DNA from 3 places in the Microtetraspora sp. AC03309 genome. Region 3 is predicted to be linked to each of the others. Evidence: riboswitches for the same ligand, from Rfam matches in the RefSeq annotation. Region 3 holds a riboswitch; each other region holds the start of a gene.
What was found. Region 3 has a riboswitch for cobalamin ahead of IMZ11_RS39345 (ribonucleoside-diphosphate reductase subunit alpha). Riboswitches for the same ligand answer to the same signal wherever they lie in the genome.

Region 1: another riboswitch for cobalamin. It lies ahead of cobN (cobaltochelatase subunit CobN); the one in region 3 lies ahead of IMZ11_RS39345 (ribonucleoside-diphosphate reductase subunit alpha).
Region 2: another riboswitch for cobalamin. It lies ahead of IMZ11_RS06560 (ABC transporter substrate-binding protein); the one in region 3 lies ahead of IMZ11_RS39345 (ribonucleoside-diphosphate reductase subunit alpha).

What each region holds. Positions count from the first base shown of each region.
Region 1 covers NZ_JADDIL010000102.1:6,876-13,833, forward strand. Annotated here, with positions in the region: gene cobN (cobaltochelatase subunit CobN) at 1-3,324, opposite strand, end outside; cobalamin riboswitch at 3,379-3,504, opposite strand; gene IMZ11_RS38155 (precorrin-3B synthase) at 3,578-4,960, shown strand; gene IMZ11_RS38160 (precorrin-8X methylmutase) at 4,957-5,583, shown strand; gene IMZ11_RS38165 (precorrin-2 C(20)-methyltransferase) at 5,589-6,958, shown strand, end outside.
Region 2 covers NZ_JADDIL010000008.1:105,570-112,527, reverse strand. Annotated here, with positions in the region: gene IMZ11_RS06570 (ATP-binding cassette domain-containing protein) at 1-464, opposite strand, end outside; gene IMZ11_RS06565 (iron ABC transporter permease) at 467-1,543, opposite strand; gene IMZ11_RS06560 (ABC transporter substrate-binding protein) at 1,540-2,757, opposite strand; cobalamin riboswitch at 2,988-3,175, opposite strand; gene IMZ11_RS06555 (low temperature requirement protein A) at 3,430-4,680, shown strand; gene IMZ11_RS06550 (SDR family oxidoreductase) at 5,144-5,899, shown strand; gene IMZ11_RS06545 (cupin domain-containing protein) at 5,955-6,392, shown strand; gene IMZ11_RS06540 (hypothetical protein) at 6,544-6,723, opposite strand; gene IMZ11_RS46110 (DUF6131 family protein) at 6,745-6,958, shown strand, end outside.
Region 3 covers NZ_JADDIL010000114.1:4,261-11,218, reverse strand. Annotated here, with positions in the region: gene IMZ11_RS39355 (hypothetical protein) at 1-1,131, shown strand, start outside; gene IMZ11_RS39350 (ribonucleotide-diphosphate reductase subunit beta) at 1,172-2,167, opposite strand; gene IMZ11_RS39345 (ribonucleoside-diphosphate reductase subunit alpha) at 2,233-4,545, opposite strand; cobalamin riboswitch at 4,692-4,927, opposite strand; gene IMZ11_RS39340 (tripartite tricarboxylate transporter substrate binding protein) at 5,027-5,953, opposite strand; gene IMZ11_RS39335 (zinc ribbon domain-containing protein) at 6,345-6,665, shown strand; gene IMZ11_RS39330 (AmiS/UreI family transporter) at 6,810-6,958, shown strand, end outside.

The DNA.
Region 1 (6,958 bases), on a different contig from region 3:
GCCGTGGCGGCGCATCGCCGCCAGCCAGTTGGGATTGACCACCCGGGCGCGGAAGACCCGCGCGGTCTCCTCGTGCAGGGTCCTGGTGCGGACCGCGTCCGGGCGGGTGCTGTCCCCCACGTACGCGGCGGGCGCCCGGCCGGTCAGGGCGCGTACGGTGGCGACCATCCCGCCGTGGTACTGGAAGTAGTCGTCGGAGTCGGCGATGTCGTGCTCGCGGGTGTCGATGTTCTTGGCGGCCACCGCGATCCGCCGGTACGCGCTCTCCATGTCCTGCCGGGCGGGCACCCCGTCGAGGTCGCGACCGTAGGCGTAGCCGCCCCACACGGCGTACACCTCGGCCAGGTCGGCGTCGTCGCGCCAGTTGCGGCTGTCGATGAGCGGGAGCAGACCGGCGCCGTACGCGCCCGGCCGGGAGCCGAAGATCCGCAGCGTGGCGCGCCGCTCGTCGCCGTGGGCCGCGCGGTCGGCCTCCGCGTGCGCCCGTACGTAGTTGTCCTCGGCGGGTTCGTCCAGGCCCGCCACCAGTCGTACCGCGTCGTCCAGCATCGTGACGACATGGGGGAACGCGTCCCTGAAGAACCCGCTGACGCGTACGGTCACGTCGACGCGCGGCCTGCCGAGTTCGGGCAGCGGGATCGGTTCGAGGCCGCCGACCCTCCGGGACGCCTCGTCCCAGACCGGTCGTACGCCGAGGAGCGCGAGCACCTCGGCGACGTCGTCACCCGAGGTGCGCATGGCGCTGGTGCCCCAGACGGACAGGCCGACGGAACGCGGCCACTCGCCGGTGTCGCTCCGGTACCTGTCGAGCAGCGAGTCGGCCATCGCCTGCCCGGTCTCCCAGGCCAGCCGGCTCGGCACCGCCCTCGGGTCGACGGAGTAGAAGTTCCGCCCGGTCGGCAGCACGTTGACCAGCCCGCGCAGCGGCGAGCCGCTCGGCCCCGCCGGGACGTAGCCGCCGTCGAGCGCGTGGAGCAGCGCGCCGATCTCGTCCGTGGTCCGGGCGAGCCGGGGCACGATCTCCTCCGCCGCGAACCCGAGGATCCGCTCCACGCCCGCCGCGACCTCGGAGGCGCCGAGGACGGAGACGGTCACGGGACGGACGGCGGACGGCTCCCAGCCGTGCTCCTCCATGCCCTCGACGAGGGCGCGGGCCAGGGCCTCGGCCTCGTCCACGGTCACCCGGGAGGCGGCGCCGTCCTCCGCCAGGCCGAGAGCCTCACGCAGGCCGGGCAGCGCCTCCTGACCGGCCCAGATCTGGCGGGCCCGCAGCATGGCCAGGACGAGGTCCACCCGGACCTTCCCCTCGGGGGCGACGCCGAGCACGTGCAGGCCGTCGCGGATCTGGGCGTCCTTGACCTCGCACAACCAGCCGTCCACGTGCAGCAGGAAGTCGTCGAATTCGGTGTCGTGCGGCCGGTCGGCGATGCCCAGGTCGTGATCCAGCCGGGCGGCCTGGATCAGCGTCCAGATCTGCGCTCGGATCGCGGGAAGCTTGGCCGGGTCCATGGCCGCGATCGAGGCGTGCTCGTCCAGCAGCTGCTCCAGCCTGGCGATGTCGCCGTACGTCTCCGCGCGGGCCATCGGCGGCACCAGGTGATCGACGAGTACGGCGTGCGCCCGCCGCTTGGCCTGGGTTCCCTCGCCCGGATCGTTCACCAGGAACGGATAGACCAGCGGGAGGTCGCCGAGTGCCGCGTCGGGCCCGCAGGACGCCGACATCCCCGCGGACTTGCCGGGCAGCCACTCCAGGTTGCCGTGCTTTCCGACGTGCACGATCGCGTGCGCGCCGAACTCGTCGGCCAGCCACCGGTAGGCGGCCAGGTAGTGATGGCTCGGCGGCATGTCGGGGTCGTGGTAGATCGCGATCGGGTTCTCCCCGAACCCGCGCGGCGGCTGCACCATCACCACGAGGTTCCCCGCGCGCAGGGCCGCCAGCACGATCTCCCCGGCGGGGTCGCGGGACCGGTCGACGAACAGCTCGCCGGGCGGCGACCCCCAGTGGCCCTCGACGTCCGCGCGCAGGTCCGCGGGCAGCGTCTCGAACCAGGCGCGGTACCGCGCGGCCGGGATCCGCACCGGGTTGGCCGCCAGCTGCTCCTCGGTGAGCCAGTCCTGGTCCTGACCGCTCGCCGCGATGAGCGCGTGGATCAGCGCGTCGCCGTCCTGCTCCGCCGCACCGGGGAAGCCCGCTCCGAGGTCGTAGCCGGTCTCCTTCATGGCCGCGAGCAGCCGGACCACGCTGGCGGGGGTGTCGAGGCCGACCGCGTTGCCGATCCGCGAGTGCTTCGTCGGATAGGCGGACAGCATCACCGCGATCCGCCGCTCCGGCGCCGGGACGTGCCGCAGCAGGCCGTGCCGTACCGCGATGCCGGCGACCCGCGCCGCACGTTCGGGATCGGCCGCGTAGACGGTCAGGCCGTCGCCGTCGACCTCCTTGAACGAGAACGGCACGGTGATGATCCGCCCGTCGAACTCCGGGATCGCCACCTGGGACGCGGCGTCGAGCGGGGACAGGCCGTCGTCGTCCTCGCGCCACGCGTCACGTCCCGTGGTCAGGCACAGTCCCTGCAGGATCGGCACGTCGAGCTCCGCGAGCGCGCCGACGTCCCACGCCGCGTCGTCGCCTCCGGCCGACGCGGTCGCCGGACGGGTGCCGCCCGCCGCGAGCACGGTGACGACCAGGGCGTCCACGCGCCGCAGGGTGCCCAGCAGCTCAGGCTCGGCGGTGCGCAGCGAACCGCAGTAGACGGGCACCGCCTGCCCGCCCGCGTCCTCGACGGCCCGGCACAGCGTCTCGACGAACGCGGTGTTCCCGGCGACATGGTGGGCGCGGTAGTAGAGCACGCCGATGACCGGTCCGTCCGCGCGCCGGGCGACGCGTTCCAGGGGTCCCCACGTGGGCAGCGGCTCAGGCGGAGCGAAGCCGTTCCCGGTGAGCAGCACCGTGTCGGAGAGGAAGGCGTGCAGCTGGGCCAGGTTCGCCGGGCCGCCGTGCGCGAGGTACGCGTGCGCCTCGGCGCACACCCCGCCCGGCACCGTGGACAGCTCCATCAGCTCGGCGTCGGGCGCCTGCTCGCCGCCGAGCACCACGACCGGCCGGGGGCCGGCGAGCAGCGCGTCCAGCCCGTCCTCCCAGGCCCGGCGCCCGCCGAGGAGCCGTACGACGACGAGGTCGGCGCCCTCCACCAGGGCGGGCAGGTCCGGGACGGTGAGCCTGGCCGGGTTGCCCAGCCGGTAGCCCGCCCCGCCCTCCCGGGCACTGAGCAGGTCGGTGTCGGAGGTCGACAGCAGGAGGATGCCAGGAGACGGCACAGAGCGCACGAGAAAGTCCTCCCTCGGGGTCCTCGCCCCGGGTCGTGGTCGTCACGACGGCAGGAGTCTCCTGGCTCCCGGATCGATGCTCACCCCGGCCTTCCCGTCCGTCGCCGGACCGTGGCCTTCGGTGGGGGTCGCTCCCCGGTTACAGTGGCGGGACCGCGCCGGTTTCACACCGGCTTCCTCCCTGCGCCGTCGCCTGGGATCACACTATGCCAGGCCGACACCCGCGGGGAAATGGGGCGTTACCATCCTCAGCGTGTTCATCGGTGACCTTTCCGGACGGTCGCGGTCCGACGCGTGCCCCGGAGCCCTTCAGGTGCACGCCGCCGCCGACGGTGGCCTGGCACGGATCCGCATCCCCGGCGGCGCGGTCACCGCGTACCAGCTCCGCGTGGTCGCCGCCGCCGCCCGCGAGCTCGGGTCCGGCGTGATCGAGCTGACCTCCCGCGCCAACCTCCAGGTGCGCGGCCTCCAGGTGCGCGGCCTCGCCGGGCGGGAAGTCCGGGCCGGAGACCAGGGGCCTTCCGGGGCGCCGGACTTCGCCGCGCGGATGGCCGCGGCTGGCCTGCTGCCCTCGGCCACGCACGAGCGGGTGCGCAACATCGTGGCCTCGCCCCTGGCCGGTCGCGCACCGGAGAGCAGGCTCGACGTGCGCCCTCTGGTGGCCGAGCTGGACCGCGAGCTGTGCGCCCGGCCCATGCTCGCCGACCTGCCCGGACGGTTCCTGTTCGCCCTCGACGACGGGTCCGGCGACATGCCGGTCCTCGGCGCCGACGTCACGCTGCTGCCGGATGTGCCGGACGTGGCGTTGCTGCTCGCCGGTGCCGACCGCGGGTTGCGCGTGCCCGCCGGTTCCGCGGTCGCGGGCCTGCTCGCCGTCGCGGAGGCGTTCCTGGCCGAACGCGCGGAACAGGGGTCGGGCGCGTGGCGGCTCGCCGAGCTCGCCGACGGCCCCGCCCGGGTCGCGGCCCGCGCCGCGAGCGCGGAGCCGCGTCTCCGCCTGTCCGCCTCCGCCGTACGGCCGGCGGGTGCGGCGGCGGCTCGGGCCACGGGGACGGTCGGGACGGTCGCGCAGCGGGACGGGAGGTGCGCCCTCATCGTCCTCGCTCCGCTCGGGCGGCTCACGGTGGCCCAGGTGGAGGCGCTCGCCCGGGCGGCCGAAGTCGGCGGGGGAAACGGCGGGGGAAACGGCGGGGGAGAGGTGCGGGTGACGCCCTGGCGGGCGATCGTCGTACCCGATCTGCCGCCGCCGGCGGTCGGCGAGCTGCGGGTATCGCTCACGGACGCGGGCCTGGTCGGCGATCCCGCGTCGCCGTGGCTCGGCCTGACCGCCTGCACCGGCCGCCCCGGATGCGCCAAGGCGCTCGCCGACGTCCACACCGACCTCCACACCCACGTCGGCGCCGGGGGGAGTGCGGACCTTTCAGGCGATGCCGTACGCTCACCGACCGGTAAGGGGGACCTGCTTCCCGTGCACTGGGCGGGCTGCGAGCGGCGGTGCGGACGGCCGCGCGGCCGGGTCGTGGACGTGATCGCCACCGAGGACGGGTACCGCGTCGAGCTGGACGGCGTCAGCCGTACGTTCGCCGACGCCGAGCAGACGAGCGCCGCCGTCGCGGCGACCAGAGAGGGAACGTGATCGACTACATCCGGGACGGGGCGGAGATCTACCGCCGGTCCTTCGCCACCATCCGCGCCGAGACCGACCTGAGCGGCATGCCGCCGGGCGTCGCCCAGGTCGCCGTCCGCATGGTGCACGCCTGCGGCATGGTCGACCTGGTGAACGACCTCGCCTGGTCGCCCGGGGTCGTGACGGCGGCGCGCGAGGCGCTGCGGAACGGCGCGCCCGTGCTGTGCGACGCCATGATGGTGGCCTCCGGTGTGACCAGGCGCCGCCTTCCGGCGGACAACGAGGTGCTCTGCACGCTCGGCGACTCGCGGGTTCCCGAGCTGGCGGAACGGCTGGGCACCACCCGCAGCGCCGCGGCGCTGGAGTTGTGGCGCGACCGGCTCGACAACGCGGTGGTCGCGATCGGCAACGCGCCGACCGCGCTGTTCCGCCTGCTCGAACTGGTCGAGGAGGGGGCGGGCCGCCCGGCGGCCGTGCTCGGGGTCCCGGTCGGTTTCATCGGGGCCGCCGAGTCCAAGCTGGCCCTGGCCGAGCATCCGTCCGGCCTGGACCACCTGGTGGTCCACGGGCGCAGGGGCGGCAGCGCGATGGCCGCGGCCGCCGTCAACGCGATCGCGAGCGAGGAGGAGTGAACGGGATGAGCGGAGAGTCCGGCCACCTGTACGGGGTGGGGCTGGGGCCCGGTGACCCGGAACTCGTGACCGTGAAGGCGGCGCGGCTCCTCGGCGCGGCCGACGTGATCGCCTACCACAGCGCCAGGCACGGGCGCAGCATCGCCAGGTCGGTGGCCCTGCCGTACCTGCGGGGCGACCAGATCGAGGAAGCGCTGATCTATCCGGTCACCACCGAGACCACCGACCATCCCGGGGGATACCAGGGCGCGCTGGACGACTTCTACGTCGAGTGCGCCGCCCGCCTCGCCGCGCATCTGGACGCGGGGCGGGACGTGGTCGTGCTGTGCGAGGGAGACCCCCTCTTCTACGGCTCGTACATGCACATGCACAAGCGGCTCGCGCACCGGTACCCGACCGAGGTGGTGCCCGGCGTGACCTCCGTCAGCGGGGCGTCGGCGGTGCTGGGCCGCCCGCTGGTCGAGCGGGACGAGACGCTGACCGTGCTGCCGGGCACCCTCCCGGCGGACGTCCTGGCCGAGCGGCTGGCCGCCGCCGACTCCGCCGCGGTGCTGAAGCTCGGCCGGACCTTCGAGAAGGTGCGTACGGCTCTCGCCGAGGCCGGGCGCCTCGACGACGCCTGGTACGTCGAGCGGGCCACGACGGACAAACAGCGAATCGAGCCGCTCGCCGACGTCGATCCGGCCACGGTCCCCTACTTCTCGCTCGCGCTGGTGCCGAGCCCCCTCACCCCGGTGGCGGGCAGCCCGGCGGAATCCGCTCGTACGACCGAAAGCACGACGGAATGTACGGGCGAGGTGGTCGTCGTCGGGCTGGGCCCGGCGGGACGGCCGTGGCTGACCCCCGAGGCGCAGGACGCCCTCGCCGCCGCCGACGAGCTGGTCGGCTACGGGCCCTACCTGGACCGGGTGCCGCCCAACCCGCGCCAGCGCCGCCACCCCACCGACAACCGGGTCGAGGCCGAGCGGGCCGCGCACGCGCTGGAACTCGCCGCCGCGGGCTCGCGGGTGGCCGTGGTCTCGTCGGGGGATCCCGGGGTGTTCGCCATGGCCAGCGCGGTGCTGGAGGCGGCGGCCGAACCGAGGTTCGCCGGTGTCGCCGTCCGGATCGTGCCCGGCCTGACCGCCGCGCAGGCCGTGGCGAGCCGGGCCGGTGCCCCGCTCGGCCACGACTACTGCGTGCTGTCGTTGTCGGACCTGCTCAAGCCGTGGGAGGTCGTCGCGGAGCGGATCAGCGCCGCGGCGAAGGCCGACCTCGTGCTGGCGATCTACAACCCGGCGTCGCGGAGCCGTACCTGGCAGGTGGCCGCCGCGCGGGACCTGCTGCTCGAACACCGGGCCCCGGACACGCCCGTCGTCATCGGGCGTGACGTCGG
Region 2 (6,958 bases), on a different contig from region 3:
CGCTGGCGCTCGCCGTCGGACAGCTCGGTCACCGGACGGTCGGCCAGATGGACGGCGTGGACCGCCTCCAGCGCCCAGGAGACGATCTCGCCGTCCGCCGCCGACAGCCGTCCGGTGAACCCGGTGTGCGGGTGCCGTCCCAGCCCGGCCAGTTCCCGGGCGGTCAGCAGGGCGGGCAGGTCCCGCTCGGTGAGGACGACGGCGAGCCGCCGGGCCAGCTCACTCGCCGGCACCGACTCGATCGCGGCGCCGTCGATGAGGACCCGCCCGTCCAGGACAGGCTGCAGTCCGGCCATGGTCCGCAGCAGGGTGGACTTGCCCGCACCGTTCGGGCCGATCAGCACGGTGAGCTCACCGGGTGCGGCGGTCGCGTCCAGGCCGTCCAGTACCAGACGCCCACGGTGGCCGCGCCGCGCCGGGTATCCGGCGCACACGCCGTCCAGGCGCAAACCCCGATCGTCCATGGTCACACCGCCGGTCCGGTACGGGCCGCGCGGCTGCGCAGCAGTACGGCGATCACCACGGGCGCGCCGAGGATGGTGGTCACCGCGTTGAGGGGAAGCACGACCCCGCCGCCCGGCACCTGGGCGGCCACGCAGCACAGCAGTGCCACCGCGGCGCCGAGCAGCGCCACCCCGGGCAGAAGCAGCCGATGGTCGGCGGTGCCCAGCGTCAGCCGGGCCACATGCGGTACGGCCAGGCCGAGGAAGGCGACCGGCCCGCAGTAGGCGGTCACCGCGCCGGCCAGCACGGAGGACACCAGCAGGGTGAGCGTGCGGGTCAGCCGCACCCGCACCCCCATCGTGCGGGCGTAGTTCTCGCCGAGAAGCAGCGCGTTGAGCGGCTTGACCCCGGCCAGCGCCGCCGCCAGCGCGACCAGACAGACCGGGCCGAACAGGGCGAGATCGGCCCACGTGGTCCCGGCGAAGCTGCCCAAGCCCCAGCTGATGAACTGCTGGGCGCGCTGCGGGTCGGTGTACACCAGCAGCACCGTGATGATCGAGGTGGTGGCCGAGCCGACCATCACCCCGACGATCAGCAGCGTGACCACGGACCGCACCCGCCGCGACAGAGCCAGTACGACAGCGAGCACCGCCGCCGCCCCGGCGGTGGCGGCGAGCACGACTCCGGCTCGGCCGAGCCCGGCCACGCCGGCGGTGAACGCGCCCGCCGTCCCGCCCCAGCCGATGATGATCAGTGAGACGCCCAGGCTCGCGCCTGAGCTCACCCCGAGGATGTACGGCTCGGCCAGCGGGTTGCGGAACAACGTCTGCATCTGCACCCCGGCCACGCCCAGGGCGGCTCCGGCCAGGGCCGCGGTCATCGCGCGCGGAAGCCGCACCGTCCAGATGATCTCGCGGACGGCGGGGTCGGCGGTGCCGTCGCGCAGCAGCGCGGGCAGCGCCCGGGACAGGGGGATCGCGGTGGAACCGAGCGTGACGGCCAGCGCGAACGCGACCGGCACCGCCAACGCCATGATCGAAAGGACCACCGTCCGGCGGCGAACCGCCACCGGGACGGCTGTCAGCGCCGCTGCGGTCACTTGGTCATCTTCTGGTAGAAGCTGAACTCGTGGCCGGGCGCGAGGTCAGGATGCAGGATGGCCACCAGATCGCTCAGGACCAGGTCGGGACGGGCGACGCCGCGCTCCCAGTAGTCGTTGCCACCGCCGGGGCCGAGAGTCTTGTTGGCCGACCACACCTCGCCGGTCCCGTACGCGGAGAACGTGGCGTAGCGGGCGTCGGACTTCTTCACATCGCCGAGGGTCTTCCACTCGTTGACGTTGGCGAGCCAGATCTTGGCGTCCTTGGCCTTGGCCAGCACCGCCTCCAGGTCGAGGGTGGTGCTGGCGGAACCGGAGGTGCCCGCCCAGGGATAGGTCCCGCCCGCGTCCTTGATCAGTCCGGCGACGTAGCTGCCGCCGTTGGGCATCGACCACTGGCCCTGGTACATCTGGCCGGGCAGCACGGTGACCGGCGTGGCCGCCTTCGCCTTGGCCGCCAGTGCCGTGTAGTCGGACTCGATCGTCCCGAACACCTCGTTCGCTTTGGCCTCGGTGCCGGTGAGCGCGGCCATCAGCTTGATCCACTCGGCCCGGCCGAGGGCGGTGGACTCCAGCCACTCGGCGTTGGCGACCACTTTGATCCCGGCCCGGCGCAGCAGACCGTACGCCTTGTCCTCGGTGCCTCCGGTCATCAGCACGTCCGGCCCCGCGCCGATCACCTTCTCGGTGTCGATCTCCTGGCCGGAGGCGTACTCGGTGACCGCGCCGGACTTCACCCGCTCCAGTACCTCGGGGGAGGTGATGTATCCGGCGGATGCGACGGCTTTGAGCCGGTCCAGTACGCCCAGTTCGGTGATGAACGGCAGGTGCGTGGTGGAGGCGGAGTACAGCGACTCGATGGGCGTCTCGACGGTGACCGCGCCCGCGAGGTCGCCGGTCAGCTCGGGGGCGGGCGTGCCGCAGCGCACCAGCACGTACGTCTCGGGCTTGGCGCCGGGGGACGGCTGCTTGACTGTGACGACCTGGTAGTTCTTGGCGTACGTGAGGGTGAAGTTGGCGGCGTGCGTCAGGGTCTGCTTGACCGGGAAGTAGTCCGCGTTCGCGTCGTAGGAGGTGACGCAGCGACCCTCAGCCGCCGAGGCGGCCGTCGCGGGGGACGCGGACGGTTCGGCTCCGGCGCAGGCGGAGGCGGTGAGCAGGACCGCGGGCAGGACGGCGAGCAGCGCGCCGTGGATCGGGCGGGGGATACCCATCGATGGTCTCCTGGGAACGGGCCGCGACCGCCATTCCTCGATAGCGCGACGCGGCGGGCGAGGAGCCGGATCACCAGGAGAGTCCCGCCACGGCGGCCGGTTCCACGACCGTCAGCCATGAAGCAGCCGACCGGAAAGCCGGTGACCGTACCGCGGGCAGCGAGAAGGACGTCACGCCGGTTACACGGCATGGCGGCCACCGTCCTCTCTTGGGGAGATCCGCCCCAATTTCTGTGAGGAGGCGACCGCGTGAGTCTCCTGGCTCTCGGGTCGAAGCTCGCCCCGGCCTTCCCACCCGCGTACGGGCAGTGGCGTCGTCGGGGTTCGCTCGCCGATCACAGTGGCGGGACCGCGCCGGATTCACACCGGCTTCCTCGTTCCGCCGTCGCCTTCGCGACCATGGTCGCATACGACGCATAGCTCACCAAGGACCGGGTTCGCGTAGATGGTTCCGGCTATCGCGTCTTGCTGAAGGGCTCGATCCGATCGCGGAGCTTGACCTGCGTGCCGTGGCGATCCCGCACACGACAACGCCGAAGCCGGACAGCCTCGTGGTCTTTGACAGCGTGACGACAAGCCCTATGCTGCGGTCTCGGCGTCGCGTTGTCACGGATCAGAACGCCGACCTGTCTTTCAGACGACCGGACGTCGCGGAGCGACAGGAGCGAGACCTTGCCACCAGCCGGCACCACCATCCGGATCCGGGTCCGGATGAGCGCTCGTGCCATTGATGAGCCGCACCGCGTTTCGAGCCAGCTCGAGCTGCTGTTCGATCTCACCTTCGTGGTCGCGGTCGCGGTCGTCACCGCCCAGTTCGCGCACAGCGTCGCCGGCGGTCATGGCCTCGCCGGGCTGGTCCCGTTCCTCCAGGTCTTCTTCGCGATCTGGTGGGCGTGGATGAACTTCACGTGGTTCGCTTCGTCCTACGACACCGACGATGTCGCCTATCGGCTGCTGACCATGGTGCAGATGGCGGGCGTGCTGGTGCTCGCCGCCGGGGTGCCGGCCGCGGCCGGTCACTCCGATTACGGAATCGTCACGCTGGGCTACCTCGTCATGAGGACGGCGCTCGTCGCCCAATGGCTGCGGGCCGGTTTCGAGGACCCGGCGAGCCGCCGCACCGCGCTGCGCTACGCCGCCGGCATCAGCCTCGTGCAGGTGGGCTGGCTGCTTCGCTTCGTCCTCGCGGCGACGGGAGCCCTCCCCTCATCGATCGAGCTGCCGTCCTTCGCCTGCCTGGTCGTCCTGGAACTCGCGGTGCCACGGTGGGCGGAGCGGGACAGGGCCACCAACTGGCACCCGCACCACATCGCCGAACGCTACGGTCTGTTCACGATCATTCTGCTCGGCGAGAGCGTCCTCGCCGCGAGCAGAGGGGTCGAAGCGGCGCTCGAATCGGGCAGGATCAGCGGTCCCTTCATCGTCATCGCTGTCTCCAGCCTCGTCCTGCTGTTCGCTCTTTGGTGGCTGTACTTCCTCGTACAGGCTGGTGAGGGCCTCAGTGACCGCCGTCATCGGTCCTACTTGTGGGGATACGGTCACTACGGCATCTTCGCCGCCCTTGCCGCCCTCGGCGCTGGGCTCGAGGTCGCGGTGGAGCAGAGCGGGCACGGGGTGGTGGCGGCTCCGTCGGCACTCGGGTACGCCGTCGCCATCCCGGTCTTCGCCTACCTCGCTCTCCTCTGGGCGGTACAGGTACTTGTCGTCGCAGAGCCAGTCATCAACCCTGCCGCGGTTCTGGGTGGTGCCACCGCCATCCTGCCGCTGCCGCTCATGGCGCCCCGGATCGGCGTGGCGGCCGTGGTCGCGTCGATCGCGGGCATCTGCGCCGTGCTGGTCGCTGTCACGATCCTGGGCAACGCGCGCGTTGCCGGCGGTACCCCGCGATCCGCCTCCCTCGCGGACGATCCCCAAATGTCATAAATCATGGAGCTACCCGCGTTCCTGCATTCGGGAGCGCCATGTACGGGTCGGGGAAACAGATCGCCACGTCGGCCCTCGTCATCGGCAATGGAGGGATCCGGATCACGGTCCGGTCGCCGGGCGCGGGGTCGGCGTCCTCGCGGCGGACACGCGACCGCGGGCGGACGCGCGCACCTCGCTCGCGGCGGGTGCCACCGACGCGGCGCTCGCGACGACGGATCCCGGAGGCAGCCGGCGACAGCACGCCGCGGGCACCCTCGATGAGCGCTGGCCTCTCGCCGACCCCCGGACGGTGCGAATCGTCACCGAGGGGCATCCAACTCAGTATCGAAGCAGGTCAGTGGGTACGTATGGCACTGACATCACAAGAATCCCACGGCGGTGGTCACCAGCCCGGAGGCTGCCCTGTCTTAGCCGGCGATCGGCCGGCGAAAGGCGCACCGGCGGAGCAGGAAGGCGTGCCATGAAGATCGTGGTAATCGGTGGGACCGGTCTGATCGGGTCGAAGCTGGTGGCGAAGCTGGGGGAGCACGGTCACGAGGCGGTGGCGGCGTCGCCGAGCACCGGCGTCAACACCCTCACCGGCGAAGGCCTGGCCGAGGTACTGACGGGCGCCTCAGTGGTGATCGATGTGTCGGACTCCCCGTCCTTCGAAGCCGCCGCGGTGCTGGAGTTCTTCGAGACCTCCACGCGCAATCTGCTCGCCGCGGAGAAGGCGGCCGGCGTCGGTCACCATGTGGCGCTGTCGGTGGTGGGGACCGAGCGGATGCCCGAGAACGGCTACTCCCGGGCGAAGATCGCGCAGGAGAAACTGATCGAGAAGTCGGGGATCCCGTTCTCGCTCGTGGCCGCCACCCAGTTCTTCGAGTTCACCCGGAGCATCGCCGGCGAGGCGACCGACGACGGCAAGGTCCGGATGGCGCATGTGCTCTTCCAGCCCATCGCGGGTGACGACGTCGCTCAGACGGTCGGCCGGATCTCGGTGGGAGCGCCGCTGAACGGAAGGGTCGAGGTGGCCGGGCCCGAACAGTTCAGGATGGATGATTTCTTCCGCGACGCCCTGGCCGCCTGGGGCGACCCGCGCGAGGTGGTCACCGACCCGCACGCGCGCTACTTCGGATCAGAGCTGAGCGAGCGGTCCCTGGTGCCGGGCGACGACGCGATCCTCGGTCAGACCCGCTACCGCGACTGGCCAGGCCGGACCGCGCCCAAGAAGTAGCCCAAGAAGTAACGGTGTCTCACCCGGCTCCTCAATAGCCACGAAAGGTCATCCCATGCCCGATATCGACCCGGCGCCCGCCGGACCCAAGCCGCGATCGACCGCCTGGCAGACGGCGCTCACCGTGGTGCAGGAGGCCGAGCCGCCCTTCATCCCGGAAGGAGCGCACGCGATGACGGTGGTCATCGAGTATCCGCCCGGCGACCCGGGCACGCCACCGCACCGGCACTCCGGGCCGGCGTTCGGCTTCGTGTTGGAAGGCGAGATGGTGCTGGAGCTGGAAGGCGAGCCGGAGCGGGTCGTACGCGCGGGGGAGGCGTTCTGGGAGCCGGGCGGCGACGTCATCCATTACCAGGACGGCAACAACCGGGACGATGTCCGGCTCCGATTCACGGTCACCATGTTGTGTGAGCCCGGCAAGCCGATGCTCACCCTGGTGGACGAGGAAGAGCTGGCCCGGCGCAAGGGCCGCCGCGCCCCGCGCCCGTCCTGAGCGGATGCGATGTTCGCACCATGACGACACGCGGCCCGCGTGCGACGCGGGTGCCCTCGGCGGGACAGGAGCACCGCATCGAGCCGTCGGCGGTCCCATCTGCCGCGCTCTCGCTGCTCCTCGACCTCTTCTCGCGTGTCCTCCCAGACCGTCAGATGTTCAGGTCTCGACGTTGACGCATGCGACCGTCCCTGCCGAGCTCGATGACGGTATCGACTGCGATCCGTTCGAGGAACGCGAAGTCGTGGCTGACGACGAGTAGGGCTCCGCGGTAGGCGTCGAGCGCTTCCGCGAGCTGCTCGACGCTGGCGACGTCGAGGTTGTGGGACAACCGACCTCGGGCCGTGAGTCAATGCGGCGAGAGACTCGATCCCGACGACCGGAACGCCACCTGCGCGAGGCACCGGGGTACTGCCCGAGTGCTGGGCGAAGGGTGGACGGAAACGGGCAGGATCGAGGTCGCGCGTTCGCAGGCACGAGCTCAAGACCGAGGTCGGTACGGTGCGAACGTGCCGGCGAGGTTCACGCAGAGGTGTCTGGGATGCGTTTTGGCGCGGTACGGCGGC
Region 3 (6,958 bases):
GGGGTGCGCCTGGACAACACCCACGTCACCGGGCAGTTCCGGCTGTCCCGCGCGACGATCGGCACCCCCGAGGGCGCCTCGCGCGGCTCGGAGAGCTACCTCACCGACGCGCGGGCGCCGTACACCCCGGAGGAGATGGAGGCGCGGGGGTTCACACGGAGCCACACGGCACTGTGGGCGGGGGGTCTCACCGTGGACGGCGGGGCGTTCCTGCGCGGTATGCGCAGCACGGGGACGCTGCGCCTGATCGGCGCCCGTTTCAACAGCGGGATCTACCTGCAGCGGTCCGTCATCGCGACCGGCGGAGCGTACGCCGTGCACGCCGACCATCTCCAGGCCACCACGGGCGAGTTCAGCGACGGCTTCACCGCGGAGGGCACCGTACGGCTGCGCGGCGCGCGGTTCTCGGGGGTGCTCTCCTTCGACCGGGCGAAGCTGACGGCGCCGGAGCGCGTGCTCCATCTGAGCCACATGCAGGTCGACGAGCTCATCCTCACACCGGCCTCGATCGAGGGCGAGATCAACCTCGGCTATTCGCGGATCGGCGTGCTGCTCGACCGGCCCGACTGCTATCCGGGGAACGTCCACCTCAACGAGACGACGTACGAGTCGCTGCGCGGGCCGGCCCGGCTCTCCGACCGGCTGGCCTGGCTGCGGCGCGACCCCGACGGGTACCGGCCGCAGCCGTATGAGCAGCTCGCCTCCTACTGCCGGCGAATCGGGCACGAATCCGAGGCGCGGAGGGTGCTGCTGGCCAAGCAGCGCAGCAGGCGGCGGACGCTCAGGCTTCCGGGAACGATCTGGGGCTGGCTGCTCGACGTCATGGTCGGGTACGGCTACCGCCCCTGGCTGGCGGGGGTGTGGGCGGGCCTGCTGCTCGCCCTGGGCACGGCGGTGTTCTCCGCGCACCACCCGTCGCAGATCGGCCTGGACGAGCGGCGCAGCTTCAACCCTCTTCTCTACACGCTCGACCTGCTGGTGCCGGTGAGCCTGTTCGACCAGCGGGGCGCGTGGGAGCCGGTCGGCTGGACGCAGTGGCTCGCCGGCGGCCTGATCGCCGCCGGCTGGATCCTGGCCACCGCCCTGATCGCCGGCGGCACCCGCGTACTCAGGCCGTCCGGGCCGTCCTGACCGCCCGCGCCCGGACGCCCGTTCCTCGCCGCCCCGTGGGTCAGAACGCCTCGTCCAGGCTGACGTCGCCCTCCACCGCCACCTGGTAGGCCGAGACCCTCCGCTCGAAGAAGTTGGCCAGCTCCTGCACGTCCTGGAGCTCCATGAAGGCGAACGGATTGGCGGTGCCGTACCGGAGGGGCAGGTCGAGCCGGGCCAGCCGCCGGTCGGCCACGTACTCCAGGTACTGGCGCATGCTGTCGGCGCTCATCCCGCGCAGGCCGTCACCGCACAGGTCGTAGGCGAAGGCGAGCTCGGCCGCGACCGCCTCCTCGATCATGCGGGTGACCTGGGCGCCGAGCTCGTCGTCGAAGAGGTCGGGCTCCTCGGCCCTGACCGTGTCCACGACGCTGAAGGCGAACTCCATGTGCATGGACTCGTCGCGGAACACCCAGTTCGTCCCGGTAGCCAGCCCGCCGAGCAGGCCGCGGGAGCGCAGCCAGTAGACGTAGGCGAACGCGCCGTAGAAGAACAGTCCCTCGATGCAGGCGGCGAAGCAGATCAGGTTGAGCAGGAACCTGCGCCTGTCGTCCTTGGTCTCCAGCCGGGTCAGACCGTTGATGGAGTCGATCCACCGGAAGCAGAACTCGGCCTTGTCGCGAATCGAGGGGATGTGCTCGACGGCGGCGAACGCCTTGGCCCGCTCGTCCGGGTCGGGCAGGTAGGTGTCAAGGAGCGTGAGGTAGAACTGCACGTGCACGGCCTCCTCGAACAGCTGCCTGCTGAGGTAGAGCCGCGCCTCCGGCGCGTTGATGTGCTGGTACAGGTTGAGCACGAGGTTGTTGGCCACGATGGAGTCCCCCGTGGCGAAGAACGCGACGAGCCGGTTGATCAGGTGTCGCTCCCCCGCGTCCAGCTTGACCAGGTCGGCGAGGTCGGAATGGAGGTCCACCTCCTCCACCGTCCACGTGTTCCTGATCGCCGCGCGGTACCTCTCGTAGAAGTCGGGGTAGCGCATCGGCCTGAGGGTCAGGTCCATCCCGGGGTCGAGCAACATCGTGATCACGCTTTCTGGCGTTGGTACGGCTGGGGGCGGCTGCGGTGCGGGCGCGTGCGGGGCGGCTACTGGCACGCGTCGCAGATCTCGGGGTTCTCCAGGGAGCACGCCACGGCCTCCGGATCCGGTACGGCCGGCGCCCCGGTGCCGCGCGCGGCGGGCACGCTGGGCACGGTGGACACGGTGGTCTGGCTGATCCTGGTCGCGGGGCGGGACCGCAGGTAGTAGGTGGTCTTCAGGCCGGCCCGCCAGGCGTACGCGTACATCGACGAGAGCTTGCCGATCGTCGGCGTCGCCATGAAGAGGTTGAGCGACTGCGCCTGGTCGATGTACGGCTGGCGCGCGGCGGCGAGGTCGATGAGCGCCTTCTGGGGCAGCTCCCAGGCCGTCCGGTAGAGCGTGCGCAGCTCGCCGGGGATGCCGGGGACGTCCTGGATCGAGCCGTCGGCCCGCTTGATGGCGTCCCGCATCTCCTGGGTCCACAGCCCGAGGGCCTGGAGGTCGGCGACGAGATATCGGTTGACCTGGAGGAACTCACCCGACAGGGTCTCCCGCTTGAACACGTTGGAGACCTGGGGCTCGATGCACTCGTAGCATCCGGCGATCGACGCGATGGTGGCCGTCGGCGCGATCGCGATCATCAGCGAGTTCCGCAGCCCGGTCTCGGCGATCCTCGCGCGCAGGGCCGCCCATTCCCCGCTCCGGCCGTCGCTCCCGGACTCGCCGACCGCGCCGTCGGGATAGTGGTCGGGGTGCAGCACGCCGCGGGCGGCGCGGGTGTCGTCGTAGGCCGGGTGCCGTCCGCGCTCCACCGCGAGGCCTGCGGAGGTTCCGTACGCCGCGAGGGCGATCTCCTCGGCGATCCGGGTCGACAGGGCGAGCGCCTCCGGCGAGTCGAACGGCAGCCGCAGGGCGAAGAACACGTCCGCGAGGCCCATCACGCCGAGCCCGATGGGCCGCCATCTCCGGTTGGCCGCCTCGGCTTCGGGCGTCGGGTAGAACCCGAGGTCGATGGTCCGGTCCAGGAACCGTACGGCGGTGCGGACGGTGGCGCGGAGCCGGGCCCAGTCGACGCCGCCGGCCGGGTCGGCGGGGCGGGGGGCTCCGGTGCGGGGGGCGAGATGCGCGGCGAGGTTGATCGAGCCGAGGTTGCAGACGGCGGTCTCGGTGTCGCCGGTCACCTCGAGGATCTCCGTGCAGAGGTTGGAGAGGTGGATGACGTTCTGCGGGAGGGCCGTCTGGTTCGAGGTCCGGTTGGCGGCGTCCTTGAAGGTCATCCAGCCGTTGCCGGTCTGGGCGAGGGTGCGCATCATGCGGCCGTAGAGCGTGCGGGCCGGGATCCGCCGGACCTGGCGGCCTTCGTTCTCGGCGGCGCGGTACGCGGCGTCGAACGCCTCTCCCCACAGGTCGGTCAGCTCCGGGACCTCCTTCGGGTCGAACAGCGACCACATGGCGTCCGCCTCGACCCTGCGCATGAACTCGTCCGGCACCCAGTTGGCCAGGTTGAGGTTGTGCGTGCGGCGGGCGTCCTCGCCGGTGTTGTCGCGCAGTTCCAGGAACTCCTCGATGTCCGCGTGCCAGGTCTCCAGGTAGACGCACGCCGCGCCCTTGCGCCGCCCGCCCTGGTTGACCGCCGCGACGGAGGAGTCGAGGGTGCGCAGCCACGGCACGATCCCGTTGGAGTGCCCGTTGGTGCCCCTGATCAGCGAACCCCGGGCGCGGACCCTGGTCCAGGAGACGCCGATGCCGCCCGCGTATTTGGACAGCCTGGCGACCTGGCCGTAGCGCTCGTAGATGCTCTCCAGCTCGTCACGCGGCGAGTCGAGCAGGAAGCAGGAGGAGAGCTGCGGACGGCGTGCCCCCGAGTTGAACAACGTCGGAGAGCTCGGCAGGTAGGACAGCGTCGACATGAGCCGGTAGAGCTCGGCCGCCTCGGCGACCCCCGGGAGGCCCGACCGGTACGCCAGCCCGCACGCGACACGCAGGAAGAAGTGCTGCGGGCGCTCCAGGACCTTGCGGGTGACCGGGTGGCGCAGCAGGTAGCGGTCGTAGACCGTGCGCAGCCCGAAGTACTCGAACCGCTCGTCCGCCGTGTGATCGACGATCGCGTCCAGTTCGGCGGCGTGCCGCGCGACGAACGCGGCCAGTTCGTCGTGGACCAGGCCCTCCGCGTGGGTCGCGGCCACCGACTGGGAGAAGCCCGAGGAGCCGGAGGAGGCGGGTACGCCGTGCTCCGCCGCCTCGTCGGCGATCAGCGCGGCCAGCAGCCGGGCGGCGGCCTTCGAGTTCTCCGGATCGGTGACGACCCGCGCCGCCGCCTCCTCGATCGCCGCCCACCGGGCCTCGGCCCCCGATTCCGCGATCGTGGCCAGTGTCACGTGATCTCCCCTCCCGAGTCGGAACCCCGTCAGGGCCTCGGGAGGCGGGCGTACGCGTCGGAGCGGGCATGCTCGCGCCGTGGCCGGCGCGTCGCTCGTCGGCGGGCCCTCCCTCGAGGCCCGGACACAACGCGCGCGGACGTCCGGTCCGCGCACGCGTCGCCGGCAGGTCTTCGGACTCGCGGGCGTGGCGTCGCTCGGGCCGGGTTCGGCTCTCGCGCGCCGGACCTACTGGCCGTCGCTTCCCGGGCCGGTGGACGGCCCAGTGCTCGATCTGACGGCGGTCGTTCCCGCTCACCGCTGCGGGGCAGTCCCGGACTCGCACCGGGTTCCCTCTTGCCTCACCCCGGGCGTGGGGTGAACCAGCAACGTGGAGGATCCTACATGTAGTGCCGTCGGACGCAACCACCACAACAAATTGTGTCGATCCGTGGGTGTCGTGCCCGAGTGACGTCTCTCGGCGCGTTCGCGCGAGGGCGGTTCAGAGCAGTCCGAGATCTCCGAGCACCGCTTTGGTACGGCGCGTCTCGGTGCTCAGCCACTGGCGGAAGTCGTCGCCGTCCAGGTACATCGGCACCCAGCCGTTGGCGCGGCAGGCGTCCGCCCAACCGGGCAGGTCCGCGATGGCGCGGCACAGATCGAGCAACCGCTCCCGCCCCTGGTCGCCCAGCCGGCCGGGGCCGAGGAGCCCGGTCCAGTTGGCGTACTGCATGCGCACGCCGGACTCCATCAGGGTCGGCGCGTCCACGCCGTCCAGCCGCTCCCGCGACGAGACGGCCAGCGGCCGCACCCGTCCGGCTCGGATGTGGGCCGCGAGTTCCCGCCGGCCGCCGAGCCCGGCGACGGCCCTGCCGTCGAGCGTCGCGGCGAGCACGTGGGAGAGGTCGGGGTACGCCGCGTAGTTGAGCGAGCGGGCGTCGATCCCGAGCCCCTGCGCGGTCAGACCGTAGAGCACGTGGTCGGGGCCGCCGGAGTCCCGCCCGGCGAGCCGCAGCCGGGCCGGGTCGCGGGCCAGGGCCGCGGCCAGGTCGTCGAAGGTGCGGAACCCGGAATGCGGCCCGGTGACCATCACCACCCAATCGCCGGCGAACCGGGCGAGCGGGGAGGTCCCTTCGATGAGGCCGCCGGATCCCCTCGTCGCCGCGACGGCGACGAGGGTGGAACCGGTGACCATCAGGTCGTCGGAGTCCGCCCTGGCGGCGAACCCCAGGGCGCGTGCCCCGGTGTCCGCCGATCGGGTGCGGATCTCGACCTTCCCGGCCAGTCTCTGGCGCTCGATGAGGGTCTTCAGCTCCCTGGCGAACGGGCCACCCTGGACCCCCACCTGGGCGGGGACGACCAGGGAGATCGGGGGGCCGCCCCGGGGCCGGTCCGTTCCGCATCCGGCCGACAGAGGGAGCAGGCCCACCCCCAGTGCAAGAAACGCGCGGCGCCGCAAATCGGTACCCCTCCCCCGAGAGTCTCTTGTACCGTCAGAGTACGACCCATCACGGTTAGTGATGAAATGTCGGATCTTGCGGGGCCTTCGCAGGCGGCCGGGACCCGCCGCCTTCACCACCCCTTCAACACGAGAAGCGGAAAATCTCGCAAAGAAAAGCGCCCACGGATGGAAATGGACGGCATTCTCCGAGCCATATACACCTCCCGGCGATTCAACGATTATTGACCCCGGAGATTCCACCTGACAGCGCAGTGGACGATCAGCGGACTTATCTTGACAGATAACACTTTGTATGGGTTGTCTGGTCCTATATGGCCACGCTCGGGTGCGGGGCTGTCCGGCGGTTTCTGAGGTGCCTATGGCGATTTATGAATATCTCTGTCCGGACTGCGGGCCGTTCGACGTGTTCCTTCCGATGGGGACCGCGCCGGAGACCCGTGACTGCTCCGCCTGCGAGGGGCCCGCGCGCCGCCGCTTCTCCGGGCCCCACCTGCGCAGGGTGCATCCGGTGCTGGCCGCGAGCCTGGCCCGGGAGGAGCGCAGCCGGGAGGCGCCCGAGGTCGTCCCGGCGCCGGGCGGTACGTCCGGGAGCGCGCCGGGCGGCGTGCCACGAAGGCGGGCCTCGGGACGGCCCGCGCGACCGCCGCACCCGGCGCTGGCTCGTCTGCCCCGACCCTGACCCCGGCCCCGGCCCCGACCCTGGTCCTGATTCCGATCCGGTCCGGAGCCCGCCGCGAGCCGGCCGGAGGAGGCGCGTCCACGGACGCGTTCCTCCGTCACGGCGCCAGGAGGTGCGTCCCGATGGGAGATGTCGGACTTCTCTATGTCGGCTCTTCGTCGGCGCGGCGCCGTTCATTTCGCCTTCACCCATCTGTATGTGGGCCTCACCATTCTCGGAGGGTTCGACACCACGGGAACCGGGTATTTCTCACTGTTCGTGGCCATCACGGCGCTGGGCTATTCGTACGCGAA